Regions from separate parts of the Brevibacillus sp. FW306-2-1A-C05A genome, predicted to be linked through region 1. Evidence: a T-box and tRNA genes for the amino acid it is inferred to sense, from the RefSeq annotation. Region 1 holds a T-box; the other holds one or more tRNA genes.
The links. A T-box is a leader RNA that pairs with one kind of tRNA and senses whether it is charged. The one in region 1 lies ahead of leuS (leucine--tRNA ligase), so its partner is inferred to be a tRNA-Leu.

Region 1 (10,392 bases):
GGCTGTTCCGTAAGCGCCGCTTCCCCCTTGGTCGATGATCCCCCCGAGTGTCGGGAGAGTAGGGGACAGCGTGAAGCCGACGCTCGCGCCGACTAGCGCCATCGCGATTCCGGCTTGCCACAGCGAGTCGGCCCAGACCAGGAAAGGCATGAAGACAGCGAGTGCAACGACTCCGGCAAACATCAGTTTGTACGGGTTAAACCGGCCGGACAGCGAGCCTGCCACGGGGGCAATCAATCCGTATGCCAGCGTCATCGCGCCAAACAACAGCCCGATCACGGTCGGCGTAATGCTGAGCTTCTGCGTCAAAAAGACGGGCAGTGTCGGCTCCAGCAGGCAGAGCGACACTTCCGCGAGCAGGACGATCCCGGCGATGAAGACGACTTGCGGATTGCGCAAAAATTTGCCGACCAAAAGCTTTTCGCTCGCTGTGCGCGCCGTTTCTTCCTTGAGGAACAAATACACCAAGACGATGTTGATGACCGTAAAGGCCGCAGCCGCGAGAAACGGCGTCCGGTGATCGCTAATTTCAAACAGCCAGCCGCCAATCGGCGCGCCGAGCAAGGTGCCTGTAGAGATGGCCGTCAGCGCGGTGCCCATGACCGCTCCGCGCATTTTCGGCGGGAACAGGTCGGCGAGCAGGGCGAGCGCCGTCGGCCACGTCGCAGCCGCCGCAATCCCTTGCACGAAGCGGGCTGTAATCAGCAAGGCCATCGTTTCGGAAAAAGCGAATAGCAGCGTCGAAGCGGCAAGCCCGACCAAGCCGACGAGCAGCACTGTCCGTCTGCCCAAGCGGTCAGAGATCGGCCCGAAGATCGGCGTGGCGAGCAACATCGCGACCGCATAGCTGCTGAACAGGACGCCCATCATCGTCGAGGAAGGCTGCAGCGTCTCGGAAAAATAAGGAACGATCGGGATCAACAGGCTGTAAAGCAGCATGTCGATAAACAAAATCAGAATCACAAAAAGCAAACCGGTACGTTGCGGCTTTGTCATTTGCGTGAAAAAAGACATCATCAACACCTCATCCCATCTAACTCAAAAAACTATTTTTGTTTTATTAGTTTTCGCAAAAAAAGGGAATAAAAGGGGTCACCTTTTATCCACTGGCACGAGTCCGTACAACAGAACGTCTACAATCGCGGCCAAAGCTTCCGATACGGTAATCTGGTTTTGCATGTAGAAACGCTGGTCGAGCGTCGAATTGACCGCGTCCACGATCAGCTTCATCATCAGCGTGACATTCATGTTGACGATCAGCCCTTCCTTGATTCCTTGCTCGATCAGTCCGCGCAGCGTCTGCCAGTCATCCGAGAGCGCGGAGTCGACCAAGGCCCATTGCTCCGGGTAGTAGCGCTTCATCTGTTCGAGAATGCGCAAATCGTAAAACTCGTAGTGTGTCGGCAAAACCATCATGACGCCTTTGATTTTTTCGATCAGGGAAAGACTGTCGTCGTCGAGAATTTGCTTTGTTTTTTCATCGGCCTCGGCAAACGTTTGGGAGATGATCACCTCGAGAATCTCCACCTTCGAGGAAAAGTGCTCGTAGAGCGTCCGCTTGCTGATGCCGAGCCTGCGAGCCAGGTCGTCCATGGAAAACTTCATGCCCTTGTCTCTGATCTCATCAATAAAACCTTTCATGATCCGGTCTTTCATCGCCATCGCCCCCCTGCCTAACCACCGGTTGAAAACCGGATAAACAAAAGTAGTTTTCTTAGTGTTTCCATTATGGCACAAAGCCGTTGTCCACGGCAAGCGGCAGCTAATGTTTTTCTTTTGCAACAGGGTGGTCGATTATGGTATAGTAGGTGCCGAAATCGCGGTTGATGGCTGCACATCATATGGAGGTGCCCCGTGTTTTTAAACAAGCTGATGCCCAGTCAGTTCGTGGAGTCTATCCATCACATTGATATAGATCAATTGAAACGAAATAAAATCCGCGCGGTGATTACAGATTTGGACAACACCCTTGTAGAATGGGACAGGCCAGAAGCTACCCCGGAAGTAATAAGCTGGCTCGGGCGCTTGCACGATGCAGGCATCCAGGTCACGGTCGTGTCCAACAACAACAAGGAGCGCGTCCAGCGCTTCTGTGCACCGCTCGATCTCGGTTTTATTTGTGCGGCGAGAAAGCCGACAAACCGTGCCTTTTTGCAGGCGGTTCGGCAAATGAATGTGACGATTGCCGAGACGGTCGTGATCGGCGATCAATTGTTTACCGATGTGCTGGGAGGAAATCGGCTGGGGTTTCATACGATCCTGGTCGTGCCTGTGGCCCAGACGGACGGTTTCTGGACGCGCTTTAACCGTCAGATGGAGCGCGTGGCTTTGAGCTGGATGGAAAGGAAAGGAATGGTTTCGTGGAGGAGAAAAGCATGACGGAACAAACAATCGGCACTTGTGCCGGCTGTGGTATTGCGCTTCAGACCGAGGATGCGAAAAAGCCCGGCTATGCGCCTGAATCGGCGCTGGGCCGCAAAGTGGTGATCTGCCAGCGCTGCTATCGCATCAAGCACTACAACGAAGTCGCGCCAGTGGCGATGGGCGATGACGACTTCCTGAAAATTTTGGACGGCATCGGCTCGACACAGTCTCTGGTCGTCATGGTCGTCGATATTTTCGACTTCCAGGGCTCCTGGCTCAGAGGCTTGCCGCGCTTCGTCGGCAACAACCCGATTTTGCTCGTCGGCAACAAGGTGGACCTTTTGCCGAGAAACATCAACCTGAACCGTGTACGCAACTGGATGCAGCACGAAGCGAAGGAACGCGGCCTGCGCCCGGAAGACATCGTGCTCATCAGTGCGCAAAAAGGGCAGCATATCGACGAGTTGCTCAACCGGATCGGGGAACTGCGCAAAGGACGCGATGTGTACATCGTCGGCGTGACCAATGTCGGCAAGTCGACGATGATTAACCGCATCCTGCACGACTACGGAGCGGCAGAGCTTACGATTACGACCTCGCCGTTTCCAGGCACGACCCTGGACAAAATCGAAATCCCGCTGGAAGACGGACGCTCCATTTTCGATACGCCGGGCATTATCAACCGCGATCAGATCGGGCACATGATTTCTCCATCCGATCTGCGGAAAATCACGCCGAAAAGCCGGATCAACTCCAAGGTGTACCAGCTTGAAGATGGGCAAACCTTGTTCCTGGGCGGACTTGCCCGCATTGACTTTGTACGCGGACCGAAGCAGCCGTTTGTCGTCTATGTCGACAACGACCTGTACATTCACCGCACGAAGCTGGAAAAGGCGGACGAGGTGCTGCAAAAGCATCACGGCACATTGCTCGTGCCCCCTACCGGGGAGGAAGCGGCCAAAGCATTGCCGCCGTTTGTGAAGCATTCGTTCAAGGTCAAGCAGTCGCAAATCCCTACGGATATCGTCATTTCCGGCTTGGGCTGGGTGACGATTCAAGGCAAGTACGAAGCGAACGTCGTCGTTCACGCGCCAAAAGGGGTAAGCGTGGGCATGCGCAGAGGTTTGATCTAGCCTTTTGCCAGCGACGCGCATGATGGCGTCTTTTGCTTTGCGCCATATGCTAGAGAGAGAAGCTACGGGGGAGGAAAAGCTCCATGATTACAAGCAAAACACAGTTGGTCGGCCTGTTTGGACATCCGGTATCCCATTCGCAGTCTCCGATGATGCACAATGCTGCTTTTGCTGAGACCGGACTCGACTTTGCCTACTCGGCTTTCGACGTCGAACCGGAAGCGCTGGAGGACGCGGTAGCGGGGATTCGCGCATTGGGCCTTCGCGGGATTAACGTCACGATCCCGCACAAGGTCGCGATCATGCCGATGCTCGATGAAATTGATCCGCTGGCGAAGCGAATCGGCGCCGTCAATACCGTGGTGAGCAAAGATGGCAGGCTGATCGGCTACAATACAGATGGCATGGGCTACGTCCGCTCCCTTGTGGAAGAGACGGGAATCGTGCTGGACAAGCAAATTGTCACCATGATGGGCGCGGGCGGTGCTGCCCGTGCCGTTGCGTTTACGCTCGCCGAAAAAGGCGTAAAGGAAATCCGCATCATCAATCGCTCGCGGGAAAGAGCCGCCATGCTGGCCGAGCATGTAGGCACGATCGTTCCGACGCGAATCGTCGAGCAGGGCGAAGGCAAAGACGCGATCGCGGACTCTTCGCTTTTGATTAATACGACGTCCATCGGAATGCTGCCAAACGTGCAGGACACCCCGGTGCCAGCAGACTGGCTTCACTCCGGGCTGATTGTCAGCGACCTGATTTACAACCCGCTGGAGACAAGACTGCTCCGCGAAGCGCAGGCGATCGGCGCGACTGTTCACTCCGGCGTCGGCATGTTTGTGAACCAGGGCGCCCTTGCTTTTGAGCTGTGGACGGGAACCGACGCACCGACGGAAGTCATGCGCGAAGTCGTCTTGCAGCAACTGACGAAAACAACCTGATCGAACATGATTGCAGGAACTAAAGGAGGCATGCCGATGTTGACCGGCAAGCAAAAGCGCTTTTTGCGCGCAGAAGCTCATCATCTCACCCCGATTTTCCAGGTAGGAAAAGGCGGCGTTAACGAAAATATGATTACCCAGATCAAGGAAGCGCTGGAAGTGCGCGAGCTGATTAAAGTCGCGATTTTGCAAAACAACAGCGACGACAAGCATGAAGTAGCAGAAGAACTGGCAGCAGGTGCGGGTGCCGAGCTGGTGCAACTGATTGGCCATACGGTTGTCTTGTACAAAGAGTCCCGGGAGCACAAGACGATCAAGCTGCCGTAAGTGATCGAACACCATGAAGGACGCACGAAAAAAAGTCGGGATCATGGGCGGCACGTTTGATCCCATCCATTGCGGCCACTTGCTGGCGGCTGAACAGGCCAGAGAGCAGGCTGGACTTGACGAGGTCTGGTTTATGCCATCGCACATTCCGCCGCACAAGAGCAGGGAGGGGCTGACAGAGGCGCATCATCGCCTGCAAATGGTTCAGCTCGCCATAGCCGATCACGAGTCGTTTCGCGTGACGGATATCGAACTGGCCCGAAAAGGCCCCTCTTACACGTACGATACGATGGTTCTGCTCACGCAGCAGTTTCCTGATTGTCAGTTTTCTTTTATTATTGGGGGAGACATGGTAAAAATCTTGCCCAAATGGTACCAGTTCCAACAGTTGATCCGCATGGTACGCTTTATAGGTCTGGCGCGACCGGGCACGGAGTTGGAGCGGGAGGCGTGCGAGTACGTCACCTTCGTGGAGATGCCGGTCTGGGACATCTCTTCCACGTTAATCCGGGAAAAGGCGGCGGCGGGCAAAAGCATCCGCTATCTGGTACCTGATGCTGTGGAGCGTTATATAAAGGAGAACCGATTCTATGAAACTCTTGTCTAATCGGGAGGAACTGTTTGCGCGCATCCGGGCGCAAATGCACGAGAAGCGCTACAAGCATACTTTGGGGGTCGCCCAGTCTGCCCGCGAGCTTGCACAGCGATACGGCGCTGACCCTGACAAAGCCGAGCTTGCCGGACTTTTGCACGACTACTGCAAATGCTGGCCCGTGGAGAAAATGTTCGAAATTCTCGTTCGCCACGATATGCCGACAGAGCTGTTGGAAGGGGAAAAAGAGCTGTGGCACGCTTTTGCCGGGGCAATCGTCATTCAGAACGACCTGGGAGTGACGGACCCGGATATTTTGCAAGCCGTTCGCTACCATACGACCGGGCGAGCCGGGATGTCCCTGTTAGAAAAAGTGGTTTGTGTGGCAGACTATATAGAACCGAACCGGAATTTTCCTGGCGTGGAGCAGATTCGCACGCTGGCCGAGAAAGACCTTGATGCCGCCCTGGCTCTCGCTTTGGGAGGCACGATCCAGTTTTTGATAGAAAAGCAGAAGACGGTCTATCCGCTGACGCTTACCGCTTATAACGATCTGGTATCCCGCAAAGGGAAAGAAGGAGGGCTTTGATGGTTAAAACAGTAGAAGAGTTGGCTCGCTTGGTAGTGAAGGCAGCAGAAGACAAAAAGGCAGAAAATCTGAAGGTGCTGGACATCAGCAAGCTTTCGGTGATTGCAGACTACTTCATGATCTGCCACGGAAACAACGAGCGTCAGGTGCAGGCGATCGTGCGCGAAATTCGCGATCAAGCCCACAAAAACGGTTTTGACGTTCGCGGCATTGAAGGCGCGGATGAGGGACGCTGGGTGCTCGTCGACCTCGGCGATATCGTGATTCACGTCTTCCACCGCGAAGATCGCGAGTTTTACAATCTGGAGCGACTGTGGAAGGATGCAGAAGAAGTGTCCTTCGCTGCGCAAGGGTAAAAACGGATGGCGTACGCACACATGGCCGCAGTTTACGACAGGCTGATGGCGGACACCCCCTACGATCAATGGCTGGACTGGGTCGAGCGCACCTGGCAAAAGGGAGAGGCCCCAAAACGAGTCATTGATCTGGGCTGCGGGACGGGATCGATTGCGATTCCGCTGGCCAAGCGCGGCTATCGGGTCACGGGCGTCGATCTGTCCGCCGAGATGCTGGCGATTGCCTACGACAAAATGCGGCAGGAGCAAGTAGAGGTGGCGTGGGTCGAGCAGGATATGCGCGAGCTTTCCTTGCCGGAGGCGGACGCGGTCATTTCCTTGTGCGACTCTCTCAGCTACCTGACAGAAGAAGCGGACGTGCAGGAGACGTTTCGGCGCGTCTTCGCTCACCTTGCTCCCGGGGGAAGCTTTTTGTTCGATGTGCACAGCCCGTACAAAATGCTGCATATTTTCGGCGACGAGACATTCACCTACGTCGACGATGAGGTTTCGTACATTTGGCAATGTTTTTGCGATCCGCTGCGCCTGGAGGTAGAGCACCAGCTCACCTTTTTCGTCCGCCAGCCAAACGGCTTGTACGAGCGGCTGGAGGAGGAGCATTGGCAAAGAGCCTACCAGCCGGTCCAACTGATGCGCTGGCTGGCCGACGCGGGCTTCACGGACATCGTCATTACGGCAGACTATTCGGATTTGCCGCCGCAGGAAGCGAGCGAACGCTTATTTTTTGCCGCTCGCAAGCCGTAGGGTTTGACACGGTTGGTTTATATTGACTATAATGGCGTTATAACTACAAATTTCGACGCGTTTAAGAGGAATAGTAGGAATATGCCCCGCGGATACAGAGAGTTGACGGCAGGTGCAAGTCAACCCGGGACTATCTGAACTCGCCTCCCAGCACTTGCCCCGAAGGCCATGTGTACATGGTTGCGTAAGGGCAGGCGGCTCATCCCCGTTACGGATTTCAAGTGGGTGAATGCTTTTTCATTCGCCAATCTGGGTGGTACCGCGGGAATATAAACAAACCTCTCGTCCCTTTCGTAGAACGACTGGGGACGTGGGGTTTTCTTTATACTGGACCGGAATGTACAGATTCTTATCCGGTATAAGTGCAACGAAGGCTACGCCAATGGCTCGGTGTAGCCGAGTTTTCATTTTTTACCTATTTCAAGATGGGAGTGCTCTACCATGGTTTTCAGTCATCGTGATGTTGAAAAAAAGTGGCAACAATACTGGGAGCAAAACAAGACCTTCAAAACTTCTGAGGACCCGAACAAGAAAAAGTTTTACGCACTCGATATGTTCCCGTATCCATCTGGTGCCGGGCTGCACGTCGGACACCCGGAAGGCTATACGGCTACCGATATTTTGTCCCGCATGAAGCGGATGCAAGGCTACAACGTGCTCCATCCAATGGGCTGGGATGCGTTTGGCTTGCCAGCCGAGCAGTACGCGCTCGATACGGGGAATGACCCTGCGGAGTTCACAGAAAAAAACATCAACACGTTCCGCCGCCAAATCAAGTCGCTCGGCTTCTCCTACGACTGGGACAGAGAGATCAACACGACCGATCCGCACTACTACAAATGGACCCAGTGGATTTTTACGAAGCTGTATGAGCACGGCCTGGCCTACGTTGACGAAGTAGCCGTGAACTGGTGCCCGGCGCTGGGAACCGTTCTGGCCAACGAAGAAGTCATTGACGGCAAAAGCGAGCGTGGCGGCCATCCGGTCGAACGCCGCCCGATGAAACAATGGGTATTGAAAATTACCGCGTATGCGGAAAGACTGCTCGAAGACCTGGAAGAGCTGGACTGGCCGGAGAGCATCAAGGAAATGCAGCGCAACTGGATCGGCCGTTCCGAAGGGGCAGAGGTTACGTTTGCCATTGAGGGACACGACCAGACCTTTACTGTCTTCACGACCCGTCCGGATACGCTCTACGGCGCCACCTACACGGTACTCGCTCCCGAGCACAAGCTGGTGGAACAGATTACGACGCCAGAGCAGAGAGCAGCGGTAGAAGCTTACCTGGAGCAGACGAAGCACAAAAGCGATCTGGAGCGTACCGACCTGGCGAAAGAAAAGACAGGGGTATTCACAGGCGCCTATGCGATCAACCCGGTTAACGGCGAACGTCTGCCGATCTGGATTGCCGATTACGTGCTGATTAGCTACGGAACAGGCTCGATCATGGCTGTACCGGCGCACGATGAGCGCGACTACGAGTTCGCCAAGACGTTTGATCTGCCAATCAAAGCGGTCATCGCAGGCGGAGACATTTCCAAGGAAGCGTACACAGGCGACGGAGAACACATCAACTCCGGCATGCTCGATGGCCTGAACAAAGAACAGGCGATCAACAAAATGATCGAATGGCTGGAGAAAGAAGGCAAAGGCAGCCGCAAAGTGACCTACCGTCTGCGCGACTGGCTGTTCAGCCGTCAACGCTACTGGGGCGAGCCAATTCCAATCCTGCATCTGGAAGACGGCACAATGAAAACTGTGCCAGAATCCGAATTGCCGATCATGCTGCCTAAAACAAAAGAAATCAAGCCGTCCGGCACAGGCGAATCGCCGCTCGCCAACATCACCGACTGGCTGAACACCGTCGATCCGGAAACCGGCAAGAAAGCGCGCCGCGAGACGAACACCATGCCGCAATGGGCGGGCAGTTGCTGGTACTTCCTGCGCTTTATCGACCCGCACAACGACAAAGCTTTGGCCGATCCGGAAAAGCTGAAACAATGGCTGCCAGTCGACATCTACATCGGCGGTGCAGAGCACGCTGTATTGCACTTGCTCTACTCCCGCTTCTGGCACAAATTCCTGTACGACATCGGCGTCGTGCCAACCAAGGAGCCATTCCAGAAGCTGTTTAACCAAGGCATGATTCTCGGTGAAAACAACGAAAAAATGAGCAAGTCCAAAGGCAACGTCGTCAACCCGGACGATATCGTCAACAGCCATGGTGCCGACACGCTCCGCCTGTACGAAATGTTCATGGGGCCGCTGGATGCATCCATCGCCTGGTCGACAAAAGGTCTCGATGGCGCGCGCCGCTTCCTGGACCGCGTGTACCGCCTGTTCGTTCAAGACAACGGCGAGCTGAACCCGAAAATCGTCGATACGAACAAACCGACCAGCATGGAGCGCGTCTACCATCAAACCGTGAAAAAAGTGACGGAAGACTACGAGGGCCTGCGCTTCAATACAGGGATCTCCCAGTTGATGGTATTCGTCAACGAAGCGTACAAAGCAGACGTCCTGCCGAAAAAATACATGGAAGACTTCGTGAAAATGCTGTCCCCGATCGCCCCGCACTTGGGCGAGGAACTGTGGGAAAAACTCGGCCACAACGATACAATCGCTTACGAGCCATGGCCAACCTACGACGAGTCGAAGCTGGTCGAGGACGAAGTGGAAATCGTCATCCAGATCAACGGCAAAAACAAGGAAAAAATGCTCATTGCCTCCGACTCGACCAAGGAACAAATGGAGGAGCTGGCACTCGGCAACGAGCTGATTAAGGAACTGATCGAAGGCAAGACAATCGTCAAAATCATCGCCGTGCCTGGCAAGCTGGTTAATATTGTGGTTCGTTAGTCGGATTAGACGCACGATCCAGAAGGCGGGCCAGATAAACGACTCGCTAGTCGCACGAAAAGCGTCTATCGCTCACCGTCGGCTTGTCATCCTCTCGTGATGGCAAGCGGGTGAGAGGTGAAAGGAAAAAGGAGTGGAGCCTGTTTGAATAACAGGTTTCCGCTCCTTTTTTCGTACTGCCAGTTTTCTGATACTGACAGCGTGCTTGTCGTCGCTCTGCAAGGCTCGCAACTGCAAGCAACCCACGCTCTCGCAGCTACTGCGGCTGTTCGTTCAAATAACGGTCGAGCAGTTCCTGATCCTCGGCGAACTTCGCGCGCGTGCGCCGGAATACCTCTGCAAAAATGCCGGGCAGCTTGCTTTGCAAAGGAATCAGCCCTTCGCCGGTGATTCCTCCGGGGACGCAGACGCGCTGCTGCAAGGAAGGGAGCGTGAATTTTTCTTCGCGCAACAGATCGGCCACTCCGATCAGCATCTGCGAGGTCAAATAAGT
Region 2 (10,392 bases), on a different contig from region 1:
GATCCCGCCTGCCAGACGAGTCTCGATGCTTCGCGCGAGGTCGTAATCTTTGTTTTGCGCGTAAAAAAACGTCAAGGTCCCGCTGTTCGGCTTCGTGGAGGAGTTGTAGTGAATACTGACAAAGGCGTCCGCCGCCTTCGCTTCGCTAATGGCTACCCGCTGGGCGAGAGAAGGCTTTTCCGCATCGCTCGTCCGGGTCAAAATCACCTGTGCCCCTCGCTGGCGCAGCTTGCTCGCCACCAGCAGCGAAGTTTGCCGATTCAGCGTCTTTTCTTCGGTACTCCATTTGGTTCCGAGCGTCCCCACGTCGCTTCCTCCGTGCCCCGGATCAATGACAATCACTTTTCCCCGCAATCCGCCTGACTTGTTGCTGCTGCTTACGACGCGGTTGCTTGTCCCCTCGCGGATGTACATGGACGATACCCAGCCTGTTTTTCCATCGGCGGTTCTGGTTTGCAGCCAGTCGGCCTGCTTTTTGAGTATCTCAACCTGTGTGCCCATGGCGAGCACATGAAGGATGTCGTGCTCCAGCCCAGGGCCTTTGCGCATGCGCAGGGCATCCGCCGCTACGGTCCCGGTCTTTTTGCTTGCCGACGCAGCAGGAGCGGGAGCAGGAGCTGGCGAGGCAGCAGTGCCTGCTTTGCCTTTTTGCAAATAATAGCCGGCTACCCAGCCGCTCGCCTGCTGGTATTTGATCTTGACCCAGCCATGGGAATCTTCCGAAACGACAGCCACAGTAGTGCCGTATTTCAGCGTGGCGACGACGGACGACTGGAGGGACGGTTCGCTGCGAACGTTCAGGGAAGTCGCGACGACTTTTGCCTGGGAAGAATTTGCTGTTGCTTGCGTCGGCTCCATGAGCGCGGGCCATGCCAAAAGCGCCGTCAGCAGGCCCGCTCCCAGGAGTGACGCTGTTTTTGCGGTTAGTTTCATGATGTGTACCTCTGGTCTCGATTGTCTGTCTCTCTTTGGACAATGATAAAGGGAAACGAAATCGTCCAGTAGTGCATTTTTTCCTGATTTTTCTTAGGAAATTAGTGAAGGGGAGGCGCGTAGCGGGCCAAAGCGTTTGCCGCCGACTCGGCCATGCGCCGTTTGAGCTGGTCGTTTTCCACTACTTTTACCCGCAAACCGAGAAAGCGGAGGCGCGACAAAATAAACTCCTGCTCGTCTTGCAAAAAACGGAGCGTAATCGTGTACTCCTGCGTGTCCGGGTCGTAGGCGACTTCTTTGTCGAAGCAGGAAAAGGCGTACAAAATGCGCTGCAGCTCCGGGTTGTAGCGGCGCACGACCTGAATTTTCGTCGTTTGTCGGCGCGCCGCGAGCATGTTTTCGATCACGGGCAAAAAACTGTCGTACCACGCGTCCTCGACGTAGATTTCCTTCGCGGAACGGATGAGCGACAGCGGCGTTGTGAGCAGATGCTCGGAATCGAAGGTCAGCCAGATGAGATACCAGTCTTTTTTGGCGAGCGAGTACTCCAGCTTGTACGGGACGCCGCGCTGGTTGCGGTAGGCCCGGCCGTTTCGGGTGCCCGCGTGGATCAGGATGTGGTTTTTGCCGAGAATGATCCGGCGCAGCTTGCGGACGAGCGGATGCCAGACGTTCCGGGTTCGCGCTCCGGCTTTTTCGATGAACAGCTCGCGTTCGTCAGCCGGCGCGTAGGCGGCTGTCAGTTGTTGCAGCTTGGACAGCGTCCCGGCTTCGAAAAAGCTTTGCGCCGCCGGGTGCTTGAGCATCATGGCGAGCCACGCCTTTTCGTGCGACGTCACCGGGTACAAGCCAGCCTCGTCCAGCCGGGTGACGAGCTGATAGTTGTGGATTTTGTCAAACAGATTCATAGTAAGCGAGCAGCTCCTTCCATTCCTTTTGAAATTGCCTGCGCAAAAAGAGCGGCTCCAGCACCTCGCAACTGGAACCGAAGCTGCGAATCCACGGCGTGATCTCCAGCGTGCTGTTGACCGTAATTTCGTAGAGGAAGCTTTCCCTCGTCTCTTCCGTAATCACGCCCCACTGGCCCTGGGCCTCGACCCGTTCCTTGATGAACGAGTGCGGCGTCCCTTTGGGCTGGAAAAATTTCAGCCGGATCGTCACAGGCTCCCCCGTATCAATCAGCCAACTGTGTTGAATGCGCTCGTCTACGCGCGTCTGCATGCGCGAAAAAACGTCCGGCGCAGCCTGTCGGCCGAGAGCAAGCTGGGTGATCCCTTCCACCCGGTACTTTCGCAGCGGTCTTTTTTCGCTTTCCTGGGCGAGCAAATACCAGCGTCCGTACTGATGGTCAAACACGACCCGCAGCGGATATACATTCTGCGGCTTGCCCGAGGAGTCGCGCAGGAAGGCGGGGTTCGTGTTTTGCGAATCGTAAAATTTGCGCCGTTTGGGCGTGAAGTAGCAAAATTCCACCATTCTTTGCTCGGCGATCGCAGTGGCGAGCAGCAGCGCCTGATGCTCGTCGAGGATGCGGGACACAAAGTGGTACTTGTACAAAAAGACGGCCCAGTCCTCGCGCTCGAGCCGGGTGTCCAGGCAGCGCTTGACTTTATGGCGCAAAAGGTAGCCGGGCACAGCGGGGAGCTGGGTGTTGGCCATGACGTCGATAAAGTCATGCAGGTCCAACAGCTCGTCATCGGCGAGCGAATTCCACAGCTCCTGGTCAAAATGATAAACATAAGGCCGCGCGTCGCCGCTCTTTTTGATGACGGCCAGCTCTTCCAAGTATTTCAAGTCCTGGCGCAACGTTTTTTCGTCCGGCACTTCGCCCGTCGGAGTCGCGAGAAACGCGTCCAGCAGCTCCTTGATCGAGCGCGGCTGCTGGCTGAGCTGCTCGAGGATGCGGGACAGCCGCTCTACCTCCGATTCCTTGAGCGATTTGGCGTGGTAGAGGAACATCAAAAAATTGTCTGTCACAGCAAAGTAGTTGTAGCGAAGCTGCGCGTAGTAGCCTTTTTTCTCGCTATCTGTCACGTGCTGGTAGAGGGTGGACTGAATCTCCCTGAGCTTTTTCACGGTTTTGTCCAGCGTATGGACGGAAATGCCCAGCCGCTCCGCCAACTGCTGGCGGTTGTACGCCCCTGCGGTCAAAAACATCAGGCGCAGCAACTGCAATTCTTTGTCAAAGCCTTCTTTTGCCATCCGCATTCATCCTTATCTGTGCGGTAATTTCCAAATTAGTCCTCATATTACGAAAGCGGGGGAGCACAAGTCAAGACGTGGCGACGATTTTGCCAAAAATAGCGGGTCGTAATACTTTTGCCATGTTCAGCCATGGAAAAATCAGCGAAGATAGCAGCAAGAGAAAGCCGTCGCGTTGTCTGCTGGCGCGGCTCGGCAAGGAGAGGAGCAACAACGAAAATGAAAACGATCGATCACGGGAATTGCCATCGGGAAGTGCAGCTTGGCGCTGGCTCCGTTCACGTGTTTGCCAATGACGAAGTGTTTGCCACATTTGGGCAGCGCGTGTTCGAGATGGCGGAACATAACTTGCGCATCCCTCGCAATGTGTACTTTTCCTATACGCCGGATGCCCATGTCGGAATCGGGACGTGCATCGGGACGACGGCCGTCTGGAATATGCATGACGGGTTTGTGTCGCCCTCGATTGTCGGCTCGGATATCGGCTGCGGCATGCGCGTGCACCTGACGCCGCTGCATCGGGATGAGCTGAAAGACAAGCAATTGAAGCGCGAGCTGATTCAGGCGATTGAAACGTACGTGCCGACGACGGAGCGCGGGCAAACGAGCTACACCGATATTTCCCTCGAAGAAGTGGTGAAGCATGGCCTGAACGGCCTGCCTGCCGCGTATTTGGCGGAGCCGGCGGGCGAGCCGGGCGGGGTGAGCCGCTCCTTGACTCATGTGGAAAAGCATACATTTGCCTTCGATCACGCGGCGCTTGCGCACATCCCGGCCAAGTCGTGGCAAAGAGCGTGGGGACAGCTCGGCACGCTCGGCGGCGGGAATCATTTTATCGAAATCCAGTCGCTCGAAATCGCGGAGGACAACCGGGAGATCGCACAGGAATGGGGCTTGTTCGACGGGCAGGTCGTCATCATGATTCACTCCGGCTCCCGCGCCTGGGGCGCCATGCTCGGACGGGATTACACGAAAAGCTTCAAGGAAGCGATGTTCAAGTGGGGGATTGAAAATCCGGAGCCGAGCCTGGTCTACGCCCCGATTGATACAGAGGAAGGCAAGCGATATTTGAACCTGATGTACTCGGCCTTGAATTACGCGGTGGTGAACCGCCATCTGATCGGCTATGCGGTCGAGCGGGCTTTCCGGGACGTGCTGGGAAAAGACTTTTCCACGCCGGTCCTGTACGATTTGATGCACAATTACGCCTTGCAGGAATATCACCGCAACACGCCGATGCTCGTCCATCGCAAAGGGGCGACCAAAGCGCTTCCGGCTGGCCACTTCCAAAATCCGAAGGCGTACAAAGACGTGGATCAGATTATTGATTCCGTCGTGGGGGCAAAGCTGGCGACAGTCGTAGCCAAGTGCAAGCCGCTCGTCGCGATCAAAGGAGTATGAGCCGAGATGGTTTCCGCTGCCGGGCGGGAGCCATCTTTTGCTTTCCTTTTGGCAAAATAGGTTCGAATGTAACATAAATTGCACCGCTTCCCCAACCGATATGAGAAAAGAGACCAAATAGGGGAGATAGGGGAACAGCTATGGCTACATACTACTACTTCACCTGCCAAAAGTGCCGGACCCGGGGGGGAGTTTTCGGCGAACAACCTTGGGGGTGGGGGAACTTTGACATGATCGAGTCCTTTAAGTTCCTGGCTCATCACATTCGCACGTGCGGGGAGGAGCACATCCGCGTCATCTCGGAGGAAGTGGACGAATACATCGATCAGCTTCACGGAGAGTACAACACGTTCCTGGAGCAGACGAAGCATATTTTTCCGCACTCGAAGGATTGGGAGTTTCTCGACCGCTGGAAGTCGCTAAAAGTTGAGGAATTAAAGGAAAAATGGGTAGAGGAAAACCGGATTGCCCACCCGGATGACCGCTTGAAGATTTACGGCACGCTTGTGGAAGTGGAAGTTTTGCAAAGAAGGGCCGGACGCGTTTCCTTCCTGGCGACCGTGACGGACCGTGAGAAAACAGCGTGGAGGCTTTCTGCCACCATGCCCGAATTGCCTGCGCTCGAGCAATCCTATATCATCATAGGAGTAAGACAGGATCATCCGGAGCTGGGGGAGATTGTGGAAGTGTTCAAGATGATTCCCCAGTCTGCAGATACGAAAGAGAGGGATCGCTAGGATGAAGCTTGAGTCCATCGGCAAACTGCTGGAAACAGTACGAAAGCGCAATCCGCTGGTGCACAACATCACAAACGTCGTCGTGACCAACTTCACGGCCAACGGCTTGCTCGCCCTCGGCGCGTCACCTGTCATGGCTTACGCCGAGCAGGAAGTCGCTGATATGGCGAAAATCGCAGGGGCACTCGTCCTGAACATGGGAACGTTGAACGAACGCGAAGTAGAAGCGATGCTGATCGCCGGAAGCTCGGCCAACTGCCACCAGGTCCCGGTGCTGTTTGACCCGGTAGGCGCAGGCGCAACCCCGTACCGCACGGAAACCGCGCAAAAAATCGTGCGCGAGCTGGACGTGACCCTCATTCGCGGAAACGCGGCAGAGATTGCCAACGTCATCGGAGAGGCGTGGGAGATCAAAGGCGTGGACGCAGGCGAGGCGGGCGGAGACGTCGCAACGCTGGCAAAAGCGGCGGCGCAAAAGCTGAAAACGGTCGTGGCGATTACCGGAAAGGTCGACGTCATTGCCGACGGCAGCCGGGTGTACGCCATCCATAACGGCCATCCGATCTTGACCAAAGTGACAGGCACGGGCTGCTTGCTGACTTCCGTGATGGGCGCATTTGCCGCTGTGGAAAAAGACACGCTGTTAGCCGGAGCCGCCGCACTCGTCACATACGGTGTCGCCGCCCAGCTCGCCGCGCAAAAGACGGCCGACGAAGGGCCGGGCAGCTTCCAGATTCAGTTTTTGAATGCCCTGTCCGTCGTGACCGCCGACGATGTGCACCGCCTGGGGGTTATCGAGCAGGTGGGGCTGTAGGCGAAAAGCGTGTAGGCGTGCAGGCATCTGTCCGTGCGATTTGCGGCAGCCTGTCGTTGTTGGGGGAGAGGGGATTCCTCCTGTTTCCGTTAAAATTTCTTCGTATTTAAGAAGAAAGCGGAACTAGCAGGCTTTTGTACAGAGCGGCCCGCTACTCGCAAGCCGCCACTCCGTTGCTTCGCTTTGCCATGCGCGGTTTGCATGGCTTTTTTGTACCGTAAAAAATCCCCTGGTTGCCCAGGGGACGAAAATGATCGTGGCTATATGGCTAGGATTAGGATAGGTAAGTTAGGGCGTAGCTGTAGTTTCGCAGCGTATAGGATAACAGCTTCTTCTGGTGCTCCGAGAGCGCGAGGAATACAAATTCTACTTGATCATTTTCAAACGGGCGGACATAAAAGCAGGAAATTCCATGACAAATAATTTCTTTCTTTAACGTCAGTGCTGCACTGGCATCGGTTCGTATATGCACTTCCACGGCCTTGTACCCTCCTTGGACATTCACTAGAGTACCAAAAAAAGCCAAAGGAAAAACACGGGAGTTATGGCAGATTCATGTCCAAGGTGTTACCATTTTTTGTATGAAGAATGACAATCGTGACAATTCGCAAAACAGCCTATTTCAAGTCGTCCGGAATGCATTTGGAGCGGGAAAAATAGGCGGAAATCATCGCGGCCACCCTGCCCTTTTCCGTGTTCATGTCGATTTTGTTTTGCAAGCAGCGCAAAAGCTCCTGGTCGCAGCTACAGGAAAAATAGCCGCGCTTTTGATAGCAGCGGTCGTGCTTTTTGCAGCAGCGGTCGATATCGTCAATCGGGGCGCCCGGCCCCGAACAGCCCGGGCCGCACCAGTTTCCGTACAAACAAGGAATCCGACCTGCCCGCCGTCTTCTTCTGCCCACCAGCCATCACTCCGCATCGTCAATGATTATTGGTAGCATATTGGAAAAGCGGGGAAGTTGCTTTAGGCAATTTCCACGAAAATTGACGCAAAAACTTGCGAAGCAGAGCGGAGAGAGGGTGGTGTCATGGCGGTCGCTGCCAGGACGAGAACGCCAGCGGGGAGCCGCTTCGTTTTCACAGATTTGCACGCAGAAAAACTTTTAAAATACTCCTTGAAATCGGTTGTTAGATATGATAGATTAGTTCTTGCCCGAGCGATATGCGAACAGGGCAAGCGGAAAATTTGGATGGATGTCCGAGCGGCCGAAGGAGCACGATTGGAAATCGTGTAGGCGGGGTCGACCCGTCTCGTGGGTTCAAATCCCACTCCATCCGCCATCATGGCCCGTTGGTGAAGCGGTTTAACACAGCAGCCTTTCACGCTGTCATACAGGGGTTCGAATCCCCTACGGGTCACCTAGTTCCCCCACAAAGCGAAGTGGATGCGTTGTAACAACGCCGAGTACTTTGCGGGGCCCCAACAACTGGTTGGAACCCGACTTTTGTCGGGGAAGAGTGGAGGCTTAGCTCAGCCGGGAGAGCATCTGCCTTACAAGCAGAGGGTCGGCGGTTCGATCCCGTCAGCCTCCACCATTTTCATATTTGCGGTCGTGGCGGAATTGGCAGACGCGCTAGATTCAGGTTCTAGTGGTGGCAACACCGTGGAGGTTCAAGTCCTCTCGACCGCACCATATCGTAAACGACAGGTTCCAGTCTGCTTTTGTGGCAGGCAGGGGCCTTTTTTGTTAGGCGTTCGCGCTCTCTCCGCTGGCGCTGCCATATTCGGCGCGGCCGTTTCGGAATGGCCGAAGCGTACGGCAAACACCAACGGCTTAGGCATGGACAAAGCGACCCGCGAGACTTGTTGATTGTACAAGGCGTCTCGCGGGTTGTTCGTTTCTTCTCCTTGAAGCGGCTCCCCCTGCCATGCCAGCACCTTGTCCCCAAAAACGTGGCCCCAACAGGTCGCTTGGGCAAGATATGGTATAACTAAACTAAAAAGAAAGAGAACGCAGGAAAGAGGTTGCATGCATGGACTCGGTTCTTCACGTTTTAAAAGAGTGCAGTCTCCTGGCGTGGGAAAAAGGGAAGCCGTCCCTGGAAGTGGCGTTCTCGTCCCCGACGATGCTCGCCCCGCTGTCAGGGCGAATGCGCATGCAGGACGGCAAGCGGACGGTTTGGCTGGGCCCGGAACAAATCGTGCTTTTGCGTCCGGGCCACTCGGTGACGATCTGCGCCGACAAAAACGAGAGCCCGCCTGTTTGCCGCCTGTCCTTCGAGAGCTATCGGCTGGCGGAGCACGACGATGAGCAGCTCGTCTACCGCAACGACCGCAGTTGTTTGCCTGCGAGCGGCTGGGTCACGAATCGACTGCCGTATCGGGCAAATGTGCTGCTGAACGAGCTTTCGCACGCGTGCCAGCAAGCGTCCGCCCACGGCCAGACGGCAGAGCAAAAGCAGCACCAGCGCTTGTTCAAAGAGCTGATGGAGCTTGCCCTTCAGTACGAAATTACGCCTGAACTGGATTGGGAGCCGTCGATCCAGAAAGCGATAACCTATATCGAGGAAAACTACCGAAGCCCTATTACCCGCCCCGAGCTGGCGCGGCTGGCCGGATTTCATACAAGCTATTTTTCGACCTTGTTTGCGAAAAAGCTGGGGTGGGGCTATTCCGAATATTTGAATCGCGTGCGGATCGACCGCGCCAAAGAGCATTTGCTGACGTCGGCCATGACGGTCAACGGCGCATACGACGACGAGCAGCTCGCCAACCTGAAAGCGGATCTCGTCCTGGCTCCGACCTACTTTTATTACACGCCTGGCAGGATGAAGCGACTGCAAAACATCGCCCCGGTGCTGGCGCTGGAATGGGACAAGCTGGACCCGCTCGCGGAGCTTCGGCTGGTCGGCAAGCTGATTGGCAGAGAGCGGGAAGCGGAGCGATGGATCGAGCGCTATCAGGCACAGGTCGAAACCGCGAGAAAACAACTGCAAAAGCTGATCGACAGAGGGGACACGGCCGCCGTCTACGAGCTGCGCCACGATGGCGTCTTCATCTGGAACAAAACGGCGAGAGGGGCGTACAACCTGTACGACGCCCTTGGCTTCCGTCCGCCGGAGAGCGTGCACAGGGACGTGCTCGTGCCTGGACGGCATCTCTGGATTGCAGCAGACAGGCTGCCCGAATACGCCGCAGACCATATGTTTGTCATTGATGCCCGCGATGACCATGGTGCGGGTGTGCATGGCCTGAGCTTGCCAGCCTTCGAAAAGGCTCCCGGACAGGTGTATGCGCTGGAGCTGAACGAATTTTGGAGCAGTGACGGCTTGGCGCTAGAGCGCCAGTTGCACATCCAGACAAATTGCTTGCTCCGCGGCGGCGCAGAGTGAACATTTGTCCAGAAAAAACGGCAACTTTATGAAATAGACGGTGTATGGAAAAGCTTGCTATGATGGGTACGGATTTTATTGATAAGGTCGTTTCCCATTTTTAGCAAGAAGGAGCTGTACAGGATGAAAAGAAACAAGGTTGGAGCACACAGAGCGCCTGGCATGCTGAGCGCCTTACTATTGGCGATGGCGGTATTGCTTGCGGCTTGCGGTGGAGCCGGAGGGGGCAGCGGGGCCTCGCAGGAAAACGCAGTAGAGGGGCAAACAGCGGCAACGGCTGCGACGAGCGGAGAGGCCAAGCCGTCTACCCGTAAAGTAAAGACGGTCAACGGAGAAATTGAAATTCCGGCCGAGCCAAAGCGCATTGTCGCCCAAGGATATTTGGCTACCTTCCTGGCACTCGGGATCAAGCCTGTCGGGGCACCGTTCTGGGATATCGACTCCCCGCATATCAAGGCACAGACAGAGGGCATCGAAGACATCGGCACGATTGACGCCAGCAGTGTGGAGAAAATTTTGGCCCTGAATCCCGACCTGATCGTCACGCTGAGCGACGACCCCAAGCTCTATGAGCAGTTGAGCAAAATCGCGCCCACACTCGTTTTCGTCCATACGACATTCAAAGACTCGCGCGAGCAAATCCGCACGTTCGGGGAGATTCTCGGCAAGGAAAAAGAAGCGGAAGCCTGGATTGCCTCTTTCAACGAAACGGTAGAGAAAGCAAAGCAGCGTATCAAGGGAGTCGTCGGCGAAAACGCGACGGCTGCGATCATGGGCGACTTCGACAAGCAACTGGTGGTGTACGCCGACGGCCTTTGGCGGGGAGCCGAAGCCATGTACAAGCATCTTGGGCTGAAGCGACCGCCGCTGGTGCAAAAAAGCGTAGACGAGGGCAAAGAGCATGTGACCATCTCGTTAGAGCAGGTCAACGAATTTTCCGGCGACTACCTTTTTGTGGAGTCGGGCAAGCAG

Region 2: it encodes a tRNA-Leu, which carries the amino acid that the T-box ahead of leuS (leucine--tRNA ligase) is inferred to sense. The anticodon was not compared.

The regions. Positions count from the first base shown of each region.
Region 1 is NZ_JBYSWV010000018.1:77,328-87,719, reverse strand. Features, by position in the region: gene AC3WJN_RS13220 (MFS transporter) at 1-1,014, opposite strand, end outside; gene AC3WJN_RS13215 (TetR/AcrR family transcriptional regulator) at 1,093-1,656, opposite strand; gene AC3WJN_RS13210 (YqeG family HAD IIIA-type phosphatase) at 1,855-2,379, shown strand; gene yqeH (ribosome biogenesis GTPase YqeH) at 2,376-3,497, shown strand; gene AC3WJN_RS13200 (shikimate dehydrogenase) at 3,581-4,432, shown strand; gene yhbY (ribosome assembly RNA-binding protein YhbY) at 4,469-4,759, shown strand; gene AC3WJN_RS13190 (nicotinate-nucleotide adenylyltransferase) at 4,773-5,366, shown strand; gene yqeK (bis(5'-nucleosyl)-tetraphosphatase (symmetrical) YqeK) at 5,350-5,940, shown strand; gene rsfS (ribosome silencing factor) at 5,940-6,296, shown strand; gene AC3WJN_RS13175 (class I SAM-dependent DNA methyltransferase) at 6,303-7,040, shown strand; T-box leader at 7,092-7,333, shown strand; gene leuS (leucine--tRNA ligase) at 7,482-9,899, shown strand; gene comER (late competence protein ComER) at 10,156-10,392, opposite strand, start outside.
Region 2 is NZ_JBYSWV010000001.1:518,018-528,409, reverse strand. Features, by position in the region: gene AC3WJN_RS02750 (N-acetylmuramoyl-L-alanine amidase family protein) at 1-933, opposite strand, end outside; gene AC3WJN_RS02745 (WYL domain-containing protein) at 1,035-1,841, opposite strand; gene AC3WJN_RS02740 (helix-turn-helix transcriptional regulator) at 1,828-3,135, opposite strand; gene AC3WJN_RS02735 (RtcB family protein) at 3,355-4,536, shown strand; gene AC3WJN_RS02730 (hypothetical protein) at 4,767-5,273, shown strand; gene thiM (hydroxyethylthiazole kinase) at 5,275-6,087, shown strand; gene AC3WJN_RS02720 (hypothetical protein) at 6,362-6,565, opposite strand; gene AC3WJN_RS02715 (phospholipase A2 family protein) at 6,705-6,989, opposite strand; tRNA gene AC3WJN_RS02710 (tRNA-Ser) at 7,276-7,368, shown strand; tRNA gene AC3WJN_RS02705 (tRNA-Glu) at 7,373-7,446, shown strand; tRNA gene AC3WJN_RS02700 (tRNA-Val) at 7,548-7,623, shown strand; tRNA gene AC3WJN_RS02695 (tRNA-Leu) at 7,635-7,721, shown strand; gene AC3WJN_RS02690 (ABC transporter substrate-binding protein) at 8,062-9,420, shown strand; gene AC3WJN_RS02685 (ABC transporter substrate-binding protein) at 9,544-10,392, shown strand, end outside.